One region of the Pseudomonas sp. T1.Ur genome, then DNA from elsewhere that is predicted to be linked to it. Evidence: predicted binding sites of a transcription regulator. Region 1 holds the regulator's gene; the other holds the start of a gene.

The links. The regulator sigma-54, encoded in region 1, starts transcription at its own class of promoters, with help from an activator protein. The targets are predictions, from matches to a motif close to ANTGGCATNNANNTTGCTNT.
Region 2: the regulator sigma-54 is predicted to act here: its motif matches at 8,920-8,939, upstream of flgB (flagellar basal body rod protein FlgB).

What each region holds. Positions count from the first base shown of each region.
Region 1 covers NZ_JAMGSN010000001.1:4,566,135-4,577,161, forward strand. Annotated here, with positions in the region: gene lptC (LPS export ABC transporter periplasmic protein LptC) at 1-223, shown strand, start outside; gene lptA (lipopolysaccharide transport periplasmic protein LptA) at 210-758, shown strand; gene lptB (LPS export ABC transporter ATP-binding protein) at 758-1,483, shown strand; gene M8Q45_RS20345 (RNA polymerase factor sigma-54) at 1,648-3,141, shown strand; gene hpf (ribosome hibernation-promoting factor, HPF/YfiA family) at 3,218-3,526, shown strand; gene ptsN (PTS IIA-like nitrogen regulatory protein PtsN) at 3,539-4,003, shown strand; gene rapZ (RNase adapter RapZ) at 4,006-4,863, shown strand; gene M8Q45_RS20365 (HPr family phosphocarrier protein) at 4,879-5,154, shown strand; gene pmbA (metalloprotease PmbA) at 5,370-6,716, opposite strand; gene yjgA (ribosome biogenesis factor YjgA) at 6,869-7,393, shown strand; gene tldD (metalloprotease TldD) at 7,549-8,991, opposite strand; gene M8Q45_RS20385 (carbon-nitrogen hydrolase family protein) at 8,997-9,860, opposite strand; gene M8Q45_RS20390 (YhdP family protein) at 9,999-11,027, opposite strand, start outside.
Region 2 covers NZ_JAMGSN010000001.1:4,026,369-4,037,395, forward strand. Annotated here, with positions in the region: gene M8Q45_RS17910 (ATP-binding protein) at 1-1,237, opposite strand, end outside; gene M8Q45_RS17915 (response regulator) at 1,234-1,956, opposite strand; gene M8Q45_RS17920 (ribonucleoside-diphosphate reductase subunit alpha) at 2,793-5,684, shown strand; gene flgE (flagellar hook protein FlgE) at 5,959-7,257, opposite strand; gene flgD (flagellar hook assembly protein FlgD) at 7,286-8,008, opposite strand; gene flgC (flagellar basal body rod protein FlgC) at 8,024-8,467, opposite strand; gene flgB (flagellar basal body rod protein FlgB) at 8,471-8,878, opposite strand; gene cheR (protein-glutamate O-methyltransferase CheR) at 9,236-10,063, opposite strand; gene M8Q45_RS17950 (chemotaxis protein CheV) at 10,120-11,027, opposite strand, start outside.

The DNA.
Region 1 (11,027 bases):
CGACTCGGTACGCATCGCCCGGACCGATGAGAAAAACCGTACGACCATCATTACCAGCAGTCGCATGACGGTCTTTCCGCAACGAGAATATGCGCAGACCGAGCAACCCGTTAGAATCGACGGCGCCGGCGGCGTGTCGACCGGCGTGGGAATGAAGGCGTATTTGAAGGAAAGCAGGATACACCTGCTATCGAAAGTAAGAGGACAGTATGAAGCTCGCTAAAACCCTCCCTATTTTGCTCAGTCTGGGCGCGGCACTGGGAAGCGCGAGCGCCTGGGCCCTCCCCAACGACCGCGACCAGCCTATCCGCATCCAGGCCGACGACGCGCAACTGGACGACAAGAACGGTGTCGCCACCTATAAAGGTGACGTGATCATCACCCAGGGCTCGATGAAGGTGACCGGCAATACCGTGACCATCACCCGCACCCAGTCCGGCGACATCGACGTGGTGACTTCGGTGGGCAACCTGGCCTACTTCGAACAACTGCAAACCGCGGGCGACACCAAGCCTGTACAGGGTTATGGGGTTACCATCCAGTATCACGCCGCCCAGGACCGCGTTGTCCTGATCGACCGCGCCAAGGTTGTCGACAAGGACAACAACGTGACCCAAGGCGAGAAAATCGTCTATGACACGGTCAAGAAACTGGCCAGCGCGGGTCGTGCCACTGGCAGCAAGGTCACCGAGGCGCGTCCGCGTATCGACATGGTGATCCAGCCGAAAAAGAAAACCGACGAGCAAAAGGCCCAGTAATGGCAACTCTGAAAGCCCAACACCTGGCCAAGAGCTACAAGAGCCGCCAGGTTGTGCGCGATGTCAGCCTGTCCATCGAGAGCGGCCAGATCGTTGGCCTGCTCGGCCCCAACGGCGCGGGCAAGACGACCTGCTTCTATATGATCGTCGGCCTGGTCCAGGCCGATCAGGGCCGCGTCCTGATCGACGACCTGGACGTCAGCCACCAGCCGATGCACGGCCGGGCGAAGGCCGGGATCGGCTATTTGCCGCAAGAAGCGTCGATCTTCCGCAAACTGTCGGTTGCCGACAACATCATGGCCATCCTCGAGACCCGCAAGGAACTCGACAAGGCCGGCCGTCGACAGGAGCTGGAAAGCTTGCTGCAGGAATTCCACATCAGCCACATTCGCGACAACCTGGGCATGAGCCTGTCCGGTGGCGAACGTCGCCGCGTGGAAATCGCCCGTGCCCTGGCCACCGCGCCGAAATTCATCCTCCTCGACGAACCGTTCGCCGGCGTGGACCCGATTTCGGTGGGCGACATCAAGCAGATCATCCACCACCTCAAGGCCAAGGGGATCGGCGTGCTGATCACCGACCACAACGTGCGCGAGACACTGGATATCTGCGAGACGGCCTACATTGTCAATGACGGCCAGCTGATTGCCGAAGGTGACTCCGCGACCATCCTGGCCAATGAACTGGTCAAGGAAGTGTACCTGGGTCACGAGTTTCGCCTGTAAGCACAGATGTCTGGTGCATCGCCCGGGCGTCGCCAATTTTATTGTGGCGACGCTCTAGGCAAACACCTCAGTTTCAGGCATATAATTTGCTTAAGTTTGGCGCTCCGGCGCCCTTGTAGTGGATGGCGCATGTGCGCCGGCGAATAAGGTGTTAAGCCCCTGCCATGAAACCATCGCTAGTCTTGAGAATGGGCCAGCAGCTGACGATGACGCCGCAGCTGCAACAGGCCATCCGCCTGCTCCAATTGTCGACCCTGGACCTGCAACAGGAAATCCAGGAGGCCCTGGAGTCCAATCCGATGCTCGAACGCCAGGAAGAAGGCGACGACTTCGACAACTCCGATCCGCTGGCCGACAACGTCGAACAGAAAACCCCTGCCGAAATCCCGGAACCGTCCTATCAGGAAGCCGCCCCGACGGTGGATAACATCGAGGACGGCGAGTGGAACGAACGCATTCCCAACGACTTGCCCGTGGATACGGCATGGGAAGACGTCTACCAGACCAGCGCCAGCAGCCTGCCAAGCGGCGATGACGATGAGTGGGACTTCACCACCCGCACCTCCGCCGGCGAAAGCCTGCAAAGCCACTTGCTGTGGCAACTGAACCTGGCGCCGATGTCCGACACCGATCGCCTGATCGCCGTGACCCTGATCGATTGCATCAACAACCAGGGCTACCTGGACGAGACACTCGAAGAAATTCTCGAAGCTTTCGACCCCGAGCTCGACATCGAGCTGGATGAGGTCGAGGCGGTCCTGCACCGCATCCAGCAGTTTGAACCCGCCGGCATCGGCGCCCGCAGCCTGGGTGAATGCCTCTTGCTGCAATTGCGCCAGTTGCCCGCCAAGACACCGTGGCTGGCCGAAGCCAAGCGACTGGTCACCGACTACATCGACTTGCTGGGCGGCCGCGACTACAGCCAACTGATGCGGCGCATGAAGCTCAAGGAAGACGAGCTGCGCCAGGTCATCGAGCTGGTGCAAAGTCTCAATCCACGGCCCGGCTCGCAAATCGAATCCACCGAGCCTGAATACGTTGTCCCCGACGTGATCGTGCGCAAGCACAATGATCGCTGGCTGGTGGAGCTCAACCAGGAATCGGTGCCGAAACTTCGGGTCAACGCCCAATACGCCGGTTTCGTGAAACGCGCCGACACCAGCGCCGACAACACGTTCATGCGCAACCAGTTGCAGGAAGCGCGCTGGTTCATCAAGAGCCTGCAGAGCCGCAACGAAACCCTGATGAAAGTAGCGACCCAGATCGTCGAGCATCAGCGCGGCTTCCTGGAGTACGGCGATGAAGCGATGAAGCCGTTGGTCCTGCATGACATTGCCGAGGCAGTGGGCATGCACGAGTCGACGATTTCACGGGTGACCACCCAGAAATTCATGCATACCCCGCGGGGAATCTATGAATTGAAATATTTTTTCTCCAGCCATGTCAGCACCTCGGAAGGCGGCGAATGCTCGTCCACGGCCATCCGCGCGATCATCAAGAAACTGGTCGCCGCGGAAAATCAGAAAAAGCCGTTGAGTGACAGCAAGATCGCTGGTTTACTGGAGGCACAAGGCATTCAGGTGGCCCGCCGTACCGTCGCCAAATACCGCGAATCCCTCGGGATCGCACCTTCGAGCGAACGCAAGCGGTTGATGTAACAGGCCACGCCACAGCGTTCCAGTGGCAGGCAACCCAGCCTGCCGCTTTATGCACTGGCAACGAAGGAGAAGCTGTATGCAAGTCAACATCAGTGGACACCAACTGGAAGTGACCGAACCCCTGCGCACCTACATCGGCGAAAAACTCGACCGATTGGAAAGGCATTTCGACAAGATCACCAACGTGCAAGTCACGATGTGCGTCGAAAAACTGCTGCAGAAAATCGAAGCCACGCTGCATATTCCCGGCGGAGAAGTAGTTGCCAACGCAGAGCACACAGACATGTATGCCGCGATTGACCTGCTGACCGACAAGCTGGATCGCCAACTCAAAAAGCATAAGGAAAAGACCCAGAGCCTCCTCCAGGGCGCAACCGGTCGTTAACCCCCCCAATCCATGATCCGACTAGAAACCATCCTGACCCCCGGCCGTTCCCAAGTGAACGCGCCGGGCGGCAGTAAAAAGAAAGCCCTCGAACAAATCGCCAACCTGATCCACCGCGAAGTGCCGGATCTGGAAATGCAGGATGTCTTCGAGGCATTGGTTGCCCGTGAAAAACTCGGTTCCACCGGTTTTGGCAACGGCATTGCCATCCCCCATTGCCGCCTCAAGGGCTGCGCCTCGCCCATCAGCGCGCTGCTGCACCTTGAAGCCCCCATAGATTTCGACGCCATCGATGGCGCCCCGGTCGACCTGTTGTTCGTCTTGCTGGTCCCGGAGGCCGCGACCGATGCGCACCTGGAGCTGCTGCGCCAGATCGCCAGCATGCTCGATCGCAAGGAAGTACGCGAAAAACTACGCAGCGCCCCAAGCAACGAAGCCTTGTATCAGGTAGTCCTGGACGAGCAGAACGGCCATTAAACATGCGCATGATCATCGTCAGTGGCCGCTCCGGCTCAGGTAAAAGCACGGCCCTCAATGTGCTTGAGGACAGCGGCTACTATTGCATCGACAACCTGCCGGCAGGCCTGCTTCCGGAATTGGCCGAGCGCGCCCTGATCCACACCGAACTCGCGCAACCGCTGGTCGCCGTGTCAATCGACGCCCGTAACCTGCCCAGCCATCTGTCGCGATTTCCGGAATTGCTCGAGGAAGTTCGCAACCGGCATATCCAATGCGATGTGCTGTACCTGGATGCCGACGAAGAAACATTGCTCAAGCGCTTTTCAGAAACCCGTCGACGCCACCCGCTGAGCAACGCCAGCCGCTCCCTGGCTGAAGCGATCCATGACGAGAGCCAACTGCTCGGCCCCATCGCCGACCTGGCCGACCTCAAGGTCAACACCACGCACCTGAACTTGTACCAGCTGCGCGACACCATCAAGTTGCGCCTGCTGAACCAGCCTGAACCGGGAACGGCGTTTCTCGTCGAATCGTTCGGTTTCAAGCGTGGCATGCCGGTCGATGCCGACCTGGTGTTCGATGTCCGCTGCCTGCCCAACCCGTATTGGAAACCGGAGCTGCGCGAGCAGTCCGGACTGGACCAGCCAGTGGTCGACTACCTCGCTGCCCAACCGGACGTAGAGGAAATGTTCCAGGACATCTCCAGCTACCTCCTCAAATGGCTGCCCCGCTTCGCAGCGAGCAACCGGGCCTATGTCACGATCGCCATTGGCTGTACCGGTGGTCATCACCGTTCCGTCTACCTGACCGAGCGTCTGGGTCAGCTCCTGCAACAATCCCTGAAGAACGTCCAGGTTCGCCACCGCGACCTCAGCTAAAGGATTCACATCGCGATGCCTGCTCGGGAAATTGAAATCATCAACAAGCTGGGTTTGCATGCCCGGGCATCGGCGAAATTCGTGGGTGTGGCGGGTCAGTTTCCTGATACCACCATTCGTGTCGGGCGCACGCCCGAGAGCACCGTCGACGGTAAAAGCATCATGGCAATGATGATGCTCGCCGCTGGCAAGGGCACCAAGATCCACCTGAGCACCGAAGGCGAACAGGCGCAGGAGGCGATGGATGCCTTGGTGGCGCTGATCAACGATTATTTCGACGAGGGGGAATAACCCCCCGGATCCGAGGTAATTTTGTGGCGAGGGAGCTCGCTCCCGCTCGGCTGCGCAGCGGCCGCAAGATGTTGGGGTCGCTTCGCCCGGAGCGTCGGACCGACCCAGCGGGAGCAAGCTCCCTCGCCATAAAAACGATCTTGCCATGAGGTCTAATCGACAAAAAAAGGCGCGTCACCCAAATGGATGACGCGCCTTTTTTCGGGCCCTGAATATCAGCTACCCGCCACCGTCATACGCTCGATCAACACCGAGCCGGTGCGGATGTTGCTGCGCAATTCCAAGTCGCTCCCCACCGCCACGATCTGCTTGAACATGTCACGCATGTTCCCCGCGATAGTGACTTCCTGGACCGGGAATTGGATCTCGCCATTCTCGACCCAGAAACCCGCCGCGCCACGGGAATAATCCCCGGTGACCATGTTCAGGCCATGGCCCATCAATTCGGTGACCAGCAGGCCACGCCCCATGCGCCGCAACAATGCCGCCTGGTCTTCTTCACCGTGAGTGACGAACAGATTGTGCACGCCGCCCGCATTGGCGGTGCTCGGCATGCCGAGTTTACGGCCCGAATACGTACCCAGGATGTATGACACCAGTTCGCCGTTTTCCACGAACGGCTTGGCGTAGGTCGCCAGCCCATCACCGTCGAACGCCGAACTGCCCATGGCTTGCATCAGGTGTGGGCGCTCGTCGATGGTCAGCCATTCAGGGAACAGTTTCTGGCCCAACGCACCTTCGAGGAACGACGACTTGCGATACAGATTGCCGCCGGACACCGCCGACAGGAAGCTGCCGAACAGGCCGCCGGCCAATTCGGCGGAAAACAACACGGGCACCTCACAGGTCGGTACCGGTCGAGCGCCCAGGCGACTGGCTGCCCGTTGGGCGGCTTTCTGGCCGATGCTGACCGGGTCCGCCAGCAACGTGCCCTGGCGGTTCACGTCATACCAGTAATCGCGCTGCATCTGGCCGTCGGCCTCGGCGATCATCACGCAACTGAGGCTGTGGCGGGTCGATGCATAACCGCCGATAAACCCATGGCTGTTGCCATAGACCCGGCAGCCCTGGTGGGTGTTGAGCGTCGTGCCGTCGGCATTCTTGATCCGGCTGTCGGCGTCGAATGCCGCGGCTTCGCAGCGCAGCGCTTGTTCGATGGCTTGCTCAGGCGTGATATCCCAGGCATGGAACAGATCGAAGTCCTTCAGATCCTTGCACATCAGTGCAGCATCGGCCAAACCCGAGGCCTCGTCTTCGGACGTGTGCTTGGCAATCGCCAATGCCGCGGCGACCGTTTCGCGAATAGCGTCCGGACCGCTGGCCGAGGTGCTGGCCGAGCCCTTGCGCTGGCCTACGTACAAGGTAATGCCGAAACCCTGGTCACGGTTGAATTCGACGGTTTCCACTTCGCGCTGGCGCACCGAAGTCGACAGGCCCTGCTCCAGCGATACCGCCACTTCACAGGCTCTGGCGCCCTGTCGCTTGGCCTCGGCGAGAATCTGCTCGACTTGCTCCTGCAGTGCCGGCAATGCCTGGGGGCCGACGCTTTGAACTGCACTCATGGTGTTCTCCACTCAAATTCTGTTTCGGTAACGGTTTTGTACGCAAAGCGCCTGGACGTTTTTTCGTACAAACCCTTGGCCTTCGAGCGACCGGGCCGGACAACCGGCCCCCGACTGGTTATCATGGCGGCGTTTCTTTGCGGACTGCCACCATGGTTGATTCTTACGACGACTCCCTCTACGAGGGTGAAAAAAGCAAATCCCAGGTCAAACGCGAGCTGCATGCTCTGGTTGACCTCGGCGAGCGACTGACAACACTCAAGCCTGACTTGCTGGCCAAGCTGCCCCTGACCGACGCCTTGCGCCGGGCCCTGGCCGATGCGCCCAAGCACACCGCGAATATCGCGCGTAAACGGCACCTGCAATTCATCGGCAAACTGATGCGCGACCAGGACACTGACGCCATCCTGGTGCTGCTCGATCAACTCGATGCCTCCACCCGGCAGTACAACGAACGCTTCCACAACCTGGAGCGCTGGCGCGATCGCTTGATCGCAGGCGACGACGGCACCTTGGAAAAATTCGTCATCGACTACCCGGAGGCCGATCGCCAGCAATTGCGCTCCCTGATTCGTCAGGCCCAGCACGAACTGGCGCAGAACAAGCCACCGGCCTCGAGCCGTAAAATCTTCAAGTACATCCGTGAGCTGGACGAGACTCAACGCGGCCTGCGCTGAGTTTCATCCGGCCCTGTAGGAGCTGCCGTAGGCTGCGATCTTTTGACTTTGACCTGCGCTTGAGACTCAAGCGTCGGGGAAAAGATCGCAGCCTCGTTGCACTCGGCAGCTCCTACGCAGCTCCTACGCAGCTTCTACATGGAGCTGGTGCATCCTCATGCACCCGTGCCACCCACGGTAATCGCATCGATCTTCAGGGTCGGCTGGCCGACGCCCACCGGCACCGACTGCCCGTCCTTTCCGCACGTGCCCACGCCGCTGTCCAGCGCCAGGTCGTTCCCGACCATCGACACCTTGCTCATCGCCTCCGGCCCGTTGCCGATCAAGGTCGCTCCCTTGACTGGCGCGGTGATCTTGCCATCTTCGATCAGGTAGGCCTCGCTGGTGGAAAACACGAACTTGCCACTGGTGATGTCCACCTGGCCGCCACCGAGGTTGGCGCAATAGATGCCCTTCTTCACCGACGCGATGATTTCCGCCGGATCGCTCTGGCCGCCCAGCATGTAGGTATTGGTCATGCGCGGCATCGGCAGGTGCGCGTAGGATTCGCGACGACCGTTGCCGGTGCGGGCCACGCCCATGAGACGGGCATTGAGCTTGTCTTGCATGTAGCCTTTGAGCACGCCGTTCTCGATCAATGTGGTGCACTCGGTCGGGGTGCCCTCGTCATCGACGCTCAGGGAGCCACGGCGGCCGGCCAGGGTTCCGTCATCGACAATGGTGCAGAGTTTCGAGGCAACCCTTTCGCCCATGCGTCCGCTGTAGGCCGAGCTGCCCTTGCGATTGAAGTCACCTTCCAGGCCGTGGCCGACGGCTTCGTGCAGCAACACGCCGGACCAACCGGAGCCGAGCACCACCGGCAACGTGCCGGCAGGGGCCGGGATCGCTTCCAGGTTGACCAGCGCCTGGCGCAGCGCCTCGCGGGCGTAGCCCATGGCGCGGTCTTCGCTGAGGAAATAACGGTAGTCGGTACGCCCGCCACCGCCATGACCGCCGCGCTCGCGCCGGCCGTTCTGCTCGACGATCACGCTGACGTTAAAACGAACCAGCGGCCGCACGTCCGCCGCCAGGCCGCCGTCGGTCGACGCCACCAGGATTCGCTCCCAGACCCCGGCCATGCTCACCGAAACCTGCTGGATACGCGGGTCAAGGGCGCGGGTGGCAATGTCGATGCGCTTGAGCAACTCGACTTTCTCGGCACGGCTCATGACTTCCAACGGATTGTCCGGTGCATATAGCTGGGCCACGTCCTGGCTGCTGAACGCCTGGACCGTGCCGTTCTGCCCGGCCCGGGAGATCGAGCGAGCCGCACGGGCGGCGGCGCCGAGGGCTTCGAGGGTGATGGCATTGCTGTAGGCGAAACCGGTCTTTTCCCCGGACTGGGCCCGCACGCCCACGCCCTGGTCGAGATTGAAACTGCCTTCCTTGACGATGCCGTCTTCCAGCGACCATGACTCGGAGATCTGGCCTTGGAAATACAGGTCGGCGGCATCGATGCCCGGACCGGCCAGGTCGCCCAGCACGCCTTGCAGGCTTTCCAGGGTCACGCCGCCGGGGGCCAAAAGGTGTTCACTGACTGAGGACAACAACCCGCTCATATGTTTTACGCCTTGAATTCGTTGTCTTGGACAGGTCGCTGTCGGGCGCCCTGCGAGAAAAAGCGCCGGTGGTTCGCCACCGGCATGCGCGCCCGGATGGACGCCTGTTCATTAGTGTCGCGTTCAGCCAATAACACGGCCTCGCCTTGATCCTGTTGCGCCAGCACTCGCCCCCATGGATCGACAATCGCGGCATGGCCAAAGGTTTCCCTTGGTCCCGGATGCACCCCGCCCTGGGCGGCCGCCAGCAGGTAACACTGGGTTTCGATGGCCCGGGCGCGGATCAGCACGTCCCAATGGGCCGCGCCGGTCACCGCGGTAAACGCCGAAGGCGCGGTGATCAACTCGGCTCCGGCGGCCCGCAACTCGCTATAGAGTTCAGGGAAACGCAGGTCATAACACACCGTCAGGCCCACCCGGCCCACGGGAGTATCGGCAACGACCACGTTGCCGCCATAAGCATAGTCATCGGATTCGCGATAACGCCCGCGATTGTCCGCCACGTCCACGTCGAACAGGTGCAACTTGTCATAGCGCGCCACGATCTGGCCTTGGTCGTCCACCAGCAACGAACAGGCATGGGCCTTGGCCTCGGGCTGGCCCACGGGCGGCAACGGCAATGTACCGGCGACAATCCATAACCTGAGGTCACGGGCGACCTGTTTCAACCAGGGCAGGATCGGCCCCTGACCAAAGGCTTCGTCGCGACCGATCTGCGCCACGTCCCGCCGGCCCATGGCGGCGAAATTTTCAGGTAGCACCGCCAGCCTCGCGCCACCCGCCGCAGCCTGCTCCAGCAGGACGCGGGCACGAGCCAGGTTGGCGAGCACGTCGCTTTGGCTGACCATCTGAATCACGGCGACTGGCATGGTGCTTCCCTCATTTTCTACATCACTGCCCCTGTGGGAGCGAGCTTGCTCGCGATAGCGGTGTATCAGTCACATTTCCTTTGCTGACCCACCGCTATCGCGAGCAAGCTCGCTCCCACAGGGACTCGCGTTAACCTGTCAGAACGGCTTGTCGAAGCTGATCTTCGGTTCTTTCCACGGCCCCTTGACGTCATATCTTACGCTGGCAAAACGCGCCACGCGGTCACCGATCAGCTTGTCGATCAAAAACAGCGCCCCGCCCACTGCCGGTGCGCCGACGATGAGCGCGGCAATCGGTAGGTTGTTCGTCACCGGCAGGGTCACCAACAGCTTGGCATCTACCCGGTCGGTGACCATGTCCAGCGTACCGTTGAGCTCAAGGTTGCTGGACGGCCCCGCCAGGGTGATGGGCTCGCGCGTGACGTACACGCCGTCGCTCGCCACCAGCAACCCCTTGACCCGGTCGTAGCTCAGTCCCTTGCCGAACAGGTCGGAAAAATCCAGGCGCAAGCGTCGACCGATGGAGTTGAAGTTCAATAGGCCAAATACCCGCAAAGCCTGGGCGCTGCCTTCAACCTCAACGAACTGGCCCTTGCTCAATGACGCATCGAGACTGCCGGAGAAACGCTTGGTGGCAACCCAGGCGGGCGAACCGGGCCAACGACCGTCCACATCCAGGCGGAACTCCTGGCTGGTCACACTCGGCGCGAACCCCCACCCTTTCAGGACATCAGCCAGGTTCTTGCCCTTGATACGGCCCTTGTACCAACTGCTGGTGGAACCGGGTAAGCCTTCCCAGGCGCCATTGCCGCTCAACACCATGCCTTTGAGGCCCATGTCCAGGTTGTTCAATGTGATGCCCTTGCCGGTCGGGCGCACCTTCAATGACCAGGCGCCAATCAGATCAGGGCCCTGGAACAACTGGTCGATGGCGATATCCATCGCTGGGATCTTGCTGGGATCGACCGTGGCCAGCGGATCCGGGGCGTTTTCGTCGGCCTGGACCGTCGGGTCCACAGCCGGCAGGCGCACATAGTCCAGCTTGATGCCGATCGGGGCGGCTTTCGCATCCGGCAGGCTGACGCTGCCCTTGGCCTGCTGGCTGTCAAGCCGCAGGGCCCAGGCATCCGGTTTGCGGTCCAACTGCACCGAAGCCTGGTCCAGCGT
Region 2 (11,027 bases), 540 kb from region 1:
CTGCGGACAGGCACAGGCCACGCTCCACGGTAACCCCGGCCCGCAGGGGGCCCAATTCTTCGATGACTTGGTTGACCAACGCGTCCAGGTCCAATCGCTGGAAATTCAACGCCGGTGAGCCCTGCTCCAGACGCGCATACGTCAGCATTTCATCCACCAGCCGGTCGAGGTCCTCGATGTCGTGGTCCATGCCGGCCAGGTATTTGTCCCGAGCCTGGGGCGTGCTGGCGCTGCCGAGCATTTCCAGGCCGAACCGCAGGCGCGCCACCGGCGTGCGCAATTCGTGGGACACCGCACGCACCAGCTCCCGCTGGATCGCCAGCAATTGCTGCAGATGCTCGGCCATGCCATTGAACGCCGAGGCCAGCCGCCCCACCGAGTCGGCGCCGCGCGCCGGGACGCGGGTTTCCAGGCTGCCCTGGGCGATCTGTGTGGCGGCTGACTCCAGGCCGCGCAAACGTCGTTCCAACTGGCGCACCAGCAGATAGACGATCAGGCCGATCAGGCTCAACCCCAACGCCGCGATCAGCACCAGCCATTCGGGCGGGTAAGGATTCATCTGGTACAGCGGGCCGATTTCCAGGACCCATGGGGTGCCGACCATCCCGGCGAACACCCGGATCGAGTCACCGCCCTTGCCCAGCGCCATCACCGTATCGCCCTCGGAGACTCGACGGCGCTGGTCTTCGTCCATGTCCGCCTGGTCGACGGTCATCAAGCTCAGCTCGAAACCGAAGCCCTTGTCGCGCTTGATCTGCGCCAGCCGTTCGGGCTGCTCGGCCACCGGGTAACGCACCAGCTCGTCGGCCAGCAGGTAGATCGTCGCCCGAGCCAGTTGCTCGCTGATCTGGCGAACTTCGCCGACCAGCGTCAGTTGCTCGCCATCGCTGACCAGCCGATAGACCTTCGCCGCATGGGGCCCGGTCTGCTCCACCAGGACCTGCCCGCGCAAGACGCGGGTGCGCTGGCCCAGGTCGAGGTCCGCCTGGCTGAGCACCTGCAGTTCCAGCGGGATGCCCAGCAGGCGCGCCCACACTGCCAGGGCCCGACGACGCTCGGTGTCATTCATCGGCCGCAAATTATCGGCCATCAAGGAAAACGTACCGTGGGCCAGGCGCTCGCGGTACTGCTCGCCGCGCGTCTGGTTGAGCTGGTGCAGCGCCAGTACGCCAAGCACCGCCACCAACACCAGTGCCGCGCACATGCCGCCGTAGATACGCAGGAAGATCGAATTCACGGAGCGGCGTCTACGCAAGCTTCGGGGACGAACAGGTAGCCTTTGCTGCGGATGGTCTTGATCAAGCGCGGGTGGTCGGGGTCGTCGCCGATCTTGGGACGGATGCGCGAGATGCGCACGTCGATGGAGCGGTCCTGGCCGTCGTAGCCGATACCGCGCAGGGCAGTGAAGATCTCCTCGCGGGACAGGATGCGCCCGGCATTGGAGACCAGCAGCCAGAGCAAATCGAACTCGGCGCTCGTCAGCTCGATGCCGTTGCCCTGCAGCCAGGCTTCGCGCAAGGCGTCGTCCACCACCAACGGACCGAACTCCAGGCGCCTCTGCTTCGGTGGCACGGCAGGTTCCGGTTCGCTGCGCCGCAGCAGGGCCTGGATGCGCGCCAGCAGCAGGCGCGGGCGCACGGGCTTGCAGACATAGTCATCAGCCCCCAGGTCCAAGCCCTGGATCTGGTCGCTGTCGTCGGTACGCGCCGTCAGCATCAGGATCGGTCCGTCGTAGCGCTCGCGCACTTTGCGGCAAATGCTCAGGCCGTCCTCGCCGGGCAGCATCAGGTCGAGAATGACCAGGTCCGGCTGCTCGTCGATGATCCGCTGCGCCGCCACCGCGCCGTTGCCTTCGATGGCGACGCGCAGGCCGTTGCTTTCCAGGTATTCGCGCGTCAGCTCGGCGAGACGCTGGTCATCCTCGACGATCAATATCTGCCAGGCTTCTTGTTCCACTGGGGGGCCTCTTCTTTTTGTGGGTATAAAGGAAAACGCAAACCCTGTGGGAGCGAGCTTGCTCGCGATGGCGGTGTATCAGCCGACAAAAATGTGGATGTGAATCCGCTATCGCGAGCAAGCTCGCTCCCACAATGACTACCGCCCCTCCATCTTTTGTCATATGGAAAGAGGAGGATAAACACGCCCATGCACCGGCCGATTGTATAAACGCCACCTTCGCAGAAAACAAGCGGACAAATGCGTTCGGTCGGGCTGGATTTGTGTGGTAACGTCCGCGCCCGCAAAAAACCTCGGGCTGTTTTCGAGTCGTCAAAAACATCGAAAAAAGGCTCGCTCCAGCTAGGTCGCGGCCTACAGAGCAGTTCCACGTTTCGCACACAAATTACGCACAGGCTTATCCACAGGTAGCACGTTGATTCACGCCCAAAAACGCATTATCTTGTAGCCCGCCGCGCAAAAAACCCTACATGTAGGGTTTCAGGCCAAAAACCAAACACAAGTCGGACAGAGAATTCAAGCGCTTTTCTTGCCTCTGTCCTTCTGCAACACCGCAGTTTTCCAAGTCCAGACCGCCCCTGCGGATGGCAACCGTTTCGAACGGTCGAAAACGACCGGAACGGTACGGGTGTTGCAGCGCCTTGCTGCCACCCTGGCAAACCCGGTTTCGAGCCCAGGCTCGTTACCCAAGAACTTCGGATGGAGGCGGTGCCCGTGGCCCGCGTCCTACTGTCCCGAAGTTGTTATACCCGGCGCCAGTCGGTTGTAGTGCTTCAGGACGGAACGGTGGGCACCGTGATGGTGCCCAAATAAACATAGAGAACGTGGAGACACCCATGCACACCGACACAACTCGCGAGAACCCGCAGGGCACCGCGCCGCTGGCCGCCGATTCGAGCCCGGATCTGTCCGCCACCGCGCCGGGCCAACTGCGCGTGATCAAGCGTAACGGCACTGTCGTTCCCTACACCGATGACAAGATCACCGTCGCCATCACCAAAGCGTTCCTCGCAGTTGAGGGCGGCACCGCTGCCGCTTCGTCGCGAATCCACGACACCGTGGCCCGCCTGACCGAGCAGGTCACCGCGACCTTCAAGCGTCGCATGCCGTCGGGCGGCACCATCCACATCGAAGAAATCCAGGACCAGGTCGAACTGGCCCTGATGCGTGCCGGCGAGCAGAAAGTCGCTCGCGACTACGTGATCTACCGTGACTCCCGCGCCAAGGAACGTGCCACCCGCACCCCAGCCGACGCCCCGGTCCAGGCCCACCCCTCGATCCGCATCGCACGCGCCGACGGCAGCCTCGCGCCGCTGGACATGGGCCGCCTGAACACCATCGTCACCGAGGCCTGCGAAGGCCTGGAAGAAGTCGATGGCGACCTGATCCAGCGCGAAACCCTGAAGAACCTCTATGACGGCGTTGCCCTCAAGGACGTCAACACCGCGCTGGTGATGACCGCGCGGACCCTCGTGGAACGCGAGCCGAACTACTCGTTCGTCACCGCCCGCCTGCTGATGGACACCCTGCGCGCCGAAGGCCTGAGCTTCCTGGAAGTCGCCGAGAGCGCGACCCACCACGAAATGGCCGACCTGTACGCCAAGGCCCTGCCGGCCTACGTTGCCAAGGGTATCGAGTACGAATTGCTGAACCCTGTCCTGGCCGAATTCGACCTGGAAAAACTCGGCAAGGCGATCAACCACGAGCGCGACCAGCAGTTCACCTACCTGGGCCTGCAGACCCTGTACGACCGTTACTTCATCCACAAGGATGGCGTGCGCTTCGAACTGCCGCAGGTCTTCTTCATGCGCGTGGCCATGGGCCTGGCGATCGAAGAGAAACAGCGTGAAGACCGTGCGATCGAGTTCTACAACCTGTTGTCGTCCTTCGACTACATGGCCTCGACGCCAACGCTGTTCAACGCCGGCACCCTGCGTCCGCAGCTGTCGAGCTGCTACCTGACCACCGTTCCAGATGACCTGTCGGGCATCTACGGCGCGATCCACGACAACGCCATGCTGTCGAAATTCGCCGGTGGCCTGGGCAACGACTGGACCCCGGTTCGTGCATTGGGCTCGTACATCAAGGGCACCAACGGCAAATCCCAGGGTGTCGTGCCGTTCCTCAAAGTGGTCAACGACACCGCCGTCGCGGTCAACCAGGGCGGCAAGCGCAAGGGCGCGGTCTGTGCCTACCTGGAAACCTGGCACATGGACATCGAAGAGTTCATCGAGCTGCGCAAGAACACCGGTGATGACCGTCGTCGTACCCACGACATGAACACTGCCAACTGGATCCCTGACCTGTTCATGAAGCGCGTCTTCGATGACGGCAAGTGGACCCTGTTCTCGCCGTCCGAAGTGCCGGACCTGCACGACCTGACCGGCAAGGCCTTCGAAGAGCGCTACGAGTACTACGAAGCCCTGACCGAGTACAACAAGATCAAGCTGTTCAAAGTCGTCCAGGCCAAAGACCTGTGGCGCAAGATGCTGTCGATGCTGTTCGAGACCGGCCACCCATGGCTGACCTTCAAGGACCCGTGCAACCTGCGCAGCCCGCAGCAGCACGTGGGCGTGGTCCACAGTTCGAACCTGTGCACCGAGATCACCCTGAACACCAACAAGGACGAGATCGCGGTCTGCAACCTGGGCTCGATCAACCTGCCGAACCACATCGTCGACGGCAAGCTGGACACCGCCAAGCTGCAACGCACCGTGAACACCGCCGTGCGCATGCTCGACAACGTGATCGACATCAACTACTACTCGGTGCCGCAAGCGAAGAACTCGAACTTCAAGCACCGTCCGGTCGGCCTGGGCATCATGGGCTTCCAGGACGCGCTGTACCTGCAGCACATCCCGTACGGTTCGGACGCTGCGGTCGAGTTCGCCGACAAGTCCATGGAAGCGGTCAGCTACTACGCGATCCAGGCTTCCTGCGACCTGGCCGACGAGCGCGGTGCGTACGAGACGTTCCAGGGTTCGCTGTGGTCCAAGGGCGTCCTGCCGCTGGACTCGCAACAGATCCTGATCGCCCAGCGTGGCGAGAAGTACATCGACGTCGACCTGAAGGAAACCCTGGACTGGGCACCGGTTCGTGCCCGTGTGCAGAAAGGCATCCGCAACTCGAACATCATGGCCATCGCACCGACCGCCACCATCGCCAACATCACTGGCGTGTCGCAGTCGATCGAACCGACCTACCAGAACCTGTACGTGAAATCGAACCTGTCGGGCGAATTCACCGTGATCAACCCGTACCTGGTCCGCGACCTCAAGGCCCGCGGCCTGTGGGACTCGGTCATGATCAACGACCTGAAGTACTACGACGGTTCGGTGCAGCAGATCGAGCGCATCCCGCAAGAACTCAAAGAGCTCTATGCCACCGCGTTCGAAGTGGACACCAAGTGGATCGTCGACGCTGCCAGCCGTCGCCAGAAGTGGATCGACCAGGCTCAGTCGCTGAACCTGTACATCGCCGGCGCCTCGGGCAAGAAGCTGGACGTGACCTACCGCATGGCTTGGTACCGTGGCCTGAAAACCACCTACTACCTCCGTGCCCTGGCCGCCACCAGCACCGAGAAGTCGACCATCAACACCGGCAAGCTGAACGCGGTTTCCAGCGGCGGCAACCACGGTGACGATTCGGTCCTGGCTGCGCCAGCCGGCCCGGCACCCGTGCCAAAGGCTTGCGCGATCGACGAGCCGGATTGCGAAGCTTGCCAATAAGCTGAGCGGGTGGGCGTGTAAAGGCGCCTGCTGAAGAAGCCCCCGATAGACCGCTGGTTTATCGGGGGTTTTCTTTTGCCTGGAGGAAAGTCGGCGCCTGTGCCGGCCCCATCGCGAGCAAGCTCGCTCCCACAAGGATTTGTGAACGCCGAAAATCCAGTGTGGGAGCGAGCTTGCTCGCGATGAGGCCGGTCCAGGCAATACAAAACTGAAGCTCATAAAAAAGCCCCTCTTTGGAGGGGCTCCTTGTGCAGCGTTCAAGCAACCATCGATATCAGGTCATCTGAATGATGGTCTGCATGATGGTGCTCTGGGTGGAGATGGTCTTGGCGTTCGCCTGGTAGTTGCTTTGCGCCTTGATCAGCTCGACCAGTTCGTTGGTCAGGTTGACGTTGGACTCTTCCAGGGAGTTGGAGACGATCGAACCCAGGGTGCCGGTTTGCGGAGCATCGTAGCCCGGGATACCCGAGGCGAAGGTTTCCTTCCAACTGGTGCCGCCTATTGGCTGCAGCCCTTGCTCGTTGGTGAAGCTGGCCAGGGCGATCTGGCCGATCGGCTTGGTTTCGTTGTTGCTGAAGTTCGCCAGCAATACACCGCTGCCATCGATGGTCAGGTTGGTGATCTGGCCGGTGGCGTAGCCGTTCTGGGCCGGAATCGACCGTGCGGTGTCGGCGTTGAACTGAGTGGTGTTGCCCATGGAAATCGTGATGGTCGGCGCGCTGGCGGCGCCGTTGGCAGTCCAGGTTCCGTTGGTCACGGTGCCAGGAACCCAGCCGGTCAGTACCAGGTCGCTATTGACCGTCGCTGGCGGCGTGGTGACCGAGGTCAGCTTGCCGCTCGAATCGAAGTTCATGGTCGAAGGGACTGGCGCGGTGGCACCGGTCGTGGTCGGCAAGCTGCCGTTCAGGTTACGACCGTCGATCAAGGTATAGACATTCCAGGTGTTGCCGGCAGTCTTGACCATGTACTGGTCCATGGAGTGCTGGTTACCCTGGGTGTCGTAGATCGGCGTGGTGAACTGCTTGGTAAAGGTGGCGGTATCGGCCGGGTTGAACGCGGCGGTGATCGGGGTCGCCGTCGAGTTCAGGTTGATGGTCGACGAAACCAGGCTGGTGGCTTGCGGCGGCAGGTTCGAGGTGTCGATGCGCAGGTCGGTCAGGATACCGTTGAGGATCTTGCCGTTGGCGTCGACGCCGTAGCCTTGCAGGCGTGCAGTGCCATCGCTGTTGGTGATGAAGCCTTCCTTGTCGGTCTTGAAGGTACCGGCACGGGTGTAGCTCAGCGAACCGTCGTTATCCAGGACAAAGAAGCCCTGGCCCTGGATACCCATGTCCAGCACGTTGCCAGTGTTGTTCACGTCACCCTGGCCGAACTGCTGGGAAACGTTGGCCAGGCGCACGCCGTTGCCGACGGTCTTGCTGCCCGAGCCCAGCTTGGTGGCCGAGTAGACGTCTTCGAATTCCGCACGGGACGATTTGAAACCGGTGGTCGCCACGTTGGCGATGTTGTTGCCGGTCACGTCCAGCTGTTTGTTGGCTGCATAGAGACCGCTAAGGCCGATGTTGAAAGACATGTTGACTCCTTTTGCCGGTTAGTCGGCTCTACATACCAATAGTTTGTACTTTGGACAGGGCAATGCTGCCCAGCCCGGCCAGGTTGAGCATCAGCTCACCGCCCGTCTGGCTGATCGTCACGCTGCTGACCGTGGCCGGCAGGTTGGTGATCAGCGACGTGGCCTTGCCGTCGATGGTGGTCGAGGCCGCGAAGGTGTAGGTGCCCGCTTCAACCGTGGTGCCCGCATCGTTCTTGCCGTCCCAGATGAAGGCCGAGTTGCCGGCCTTCTGGCTGCCCAGGTCGATGGTGCGGACGGTCTTGCCATCCTTGTCCATGACCTTGACCGTGAGGGACGACACCGCCGACGGAACCACCACCGTGCCGTTGAGGCTCTTGGAGGTGTCGACCACGGCCTTGTCGCCCGGAGCGATGACCGAGCGACCGACCAGGGACGAAGCTTGCAGGGCCTGGGACGAGTTGTAGTTGCCGGCGATGCCACTCACGGTCTGGTTGAGCGTGGTGATGCCTTCCAGGCTGCTGAACTGCGCCAATTGGGCCACGAATTCGCCGTTGTCCTGGGGCTCCAGCGGGTTCTGGTTCTTCAGCTGGGTCACGAGCAGTTGCAGGAACGCATCCTTGCCCAGCTCCTTCTTGCCGGTCGCCGCACTGGTTGCCGCGCCCAGGCCATCGGTCGTGGTGTTGGTCTTGACCGAAGAGTTGGCGAGGATCTCGTTGAGGCTCAAACCGCCGGTGGTGTTAGTGACGCTCATGTGACTCGCCCCTTATCACTGACCGAGGGTCAGGACCTTCTGCATCATGGTTTTGGCGGTGTTCATCATTTCGGCGTTGGTCTGGAAAGAACGACTGGCGGAAATCATGTCAGCCATTTCTTCAACGACGTTGACGTTCGGGTAGTAGACGTAGCCCTTGGCGTCGGCCGCCGGGTGATTGGGCTCGTAGCGGGCTTCGAGGTTGCTCTGGTCCTCGACCACGCCGAGCACCTGCACGCCCTGCCCGGCCGCGTCCTGTTCCTGGAACAGCGAGTCGCCGCCGGTGGATTGGCCGCCCTGGAACATGGTGGCGAACACCGGATGACGGGCGCGGTAGGTCTGGTCGATGCTCGACGAGACGGTCTCGGCGTTGGCGATGTTACTGGCGACGGTGTTCAGGCGAGTGGTCTGGGCACTCATGGCACTGCCGGCGATATTGAAAACGCTCGCGATCGACATGGCTTACTCTCCACGCAGGGCCGATACCAGCCCTTTGAATTTACTGTTGAGCAGGGTGAAGCTGGCCTGGAAGTTCACGGAGTTCTCCGCGTAATTGGACTGTTCCAGTTGAGCGTCCACGGTGTTCTGGTCGATCGAAGGTTGCATCGGTGTGCGATACATCAGCGACTCGTCGCCGCTGCCCACGCCTTCGGCTTCGATATGACGGCTGTTGGTCATGTTCAAGGCGAAGTGGCCGTTCTTGGCTTTTTCGTTCTGCTCGGCGAGGACCTTGGAGAAGTCCAGGTCACGCGCCTTGTAGTTCGGGGTGTCGGCGTTGGCAATGTTATTGGCCAGGACTTCGGCACGCTGGGCGCGGAAGCCCAGGGCCTGTTCGTGGATACCGAGCGCTTTATCGAAGCTGATGCTCATGTCGGAAACCTTTGGGTGACCAGAATGTACGTACGATGGCTTTAGCAAGCGCCGTGCCACTTTTAAAGAGCCCGTAAACCGGGGCTTTGCGGGGATCGGCAAAGCGGCAATGCCAGAAAAGCGGCAATCGGCTTCCGCTGGCTGCCGCTTTTCTGCCGCTTTCACCCTGGCAAAGGGAGATCAAAATGTGGGAGCGAGCTTGCTCGCGATAGCGGTCTGTCAGTTACATCTATTTTGGATGGGCTGCCGCTATCGCGAGCAAGCTCGCTCCCACAGGGGGCGGTGGTGAATGATTGTCAGCAGGCAAAAAAAACGGGAGCCCCAAGGGACTCCCGTTTTTTTGACAACCTGAACGAATCACTTCGCCTGGTAAATGATCCCCGGGCTGCACTGGACCATCTGGTAATGATCCGGCAAGCCGTTCAACGCTTCCGACGCCCCCAGGAACAGATAGCCACCCGGCTTCAGGGTGCTGTGGATACGCATCAGGATGTCCTTCTTCACTTCCGCGGAGAAGTAGATCAGCACGTTGCGGCAGAACACGATGTCGAACTTGCCCAGGCTGGCGTAGCTGTCCAGCAAGTTGAACGAACGGAACTCCACACGGCTCTTGATGGGCGCCTTGACCACCCACTTGCCCGGCCCTTTCGCGTCGAAATAGCGCTGCAGGCGATCGGGTGACAACCCACGGCCAATGGCCAGGCTGTCGTACTCGCCGGTCTTGCAGTTATTGAGCATGGTCCCGGACAGGTCGGTGGCGACAATTTGCACGCCCGCCTTCAGTTGGCCGAGGTTGGTCCGCTCGAACTCATCGATGGACATCGACAGCGAATAGGGTTCCTGCCCCGACGAACACGCCGCCGACCAGATCCGCAAGCGTTGGCCCGGGCTGGCCTTGATGGCCGCCGGCAATACTTTGTTCTTCAGCACTTCGAAGGGATAAGTGTCACGAAACCACAGGGTTTCGTTGGTGGTCATGGCGTCCACGACCATTTCGCGCAAGCCACTGCGCGGCTGGCTCTGGATACGCTGGACCAGCTCGCCCAATGACTTGATGCCCTGTTGTTCCATCATTTTGTTGAGACGGCTCGACACCAGGTACTGCTTGTTTTCACCAAGCAAGATGCCACAGGCTTTTTCCAGGAAGACCCGGAACTGTTCGAAATCCAAATTACCCGTAGACAAGATACCGCCTCTTTTCACTGTGTTGACTTGCCGGGCGCACAATGCGCCCGACCTTTTTAGCCTGCTGTCTTGATTCGCTCGACGACCCGGGAAGCCAGGTCGTCGGGCCGGAACTTGGCCAGGAAGTCATCGGCGCCGACTTTCTTGACCATCGCCTGGTTGAATACCCCGGACAGCGAAGTATGCAAGATGATGTGCAGTTTTTGCATGCGCGGGTCGCTGCGGATCTCCGACGTCAGCGTGTACCCGTCCATCTCCGGCATCTCGATGTCGGAGATCATCATCAGGAACTCCTCTTCCGGCCGCTTGCCCTCGTCGACCAGGTTGCGCAGGTAATCCAGCGCTTGCCGTCCGTCATTCAGGGCGATCACCTCGACGCCGACCGTCTGCAGGCAACGCGTGACCTGCTTGCGTGCCACCGACGAATCATCGACGGTCAGCACCCGCAGGGAAACCGCCTTGTGCTGCGTCTCGGCATCCACCACGCCGACGGAAATGGTCTCCGGCGTTGGCGCGACTTCGGCGAGGATTTTCTCCACGTCGATGATCTCCACCAACTGGTTGTCGACCCGCGTCACCGCCGTGAGGTAGTGGTCGCGCCCCGTCCCCTTGGGTGGCGGATGGATCTCTTCCCAGTTCATGTTAACGATGCGCTCCACCGACCGCACCAGGAACCCTTGGGTCTTGGTGTTGTACTCGGTGATGATCACAAACGGATTGCTCTGATCCAGCAGTCGACCGGAACCGGTCGCCATCGCCAGGTCGAGAATCGGGATCGTCGCTCCCCGGATATTCGCCACACCGCACACGACGGGACTGGATTTGGGCATCAGGGTCAGCTTAGGGCATTGCAGCACTTCGCGTACCTTGAATACGTTAATTCCATACAACTGTTGGCCATCGAGACGGAACAACAACAGCTCCAGGCGATTCTGACCCACCAGCTGTGTGCGCTGGTTTACCG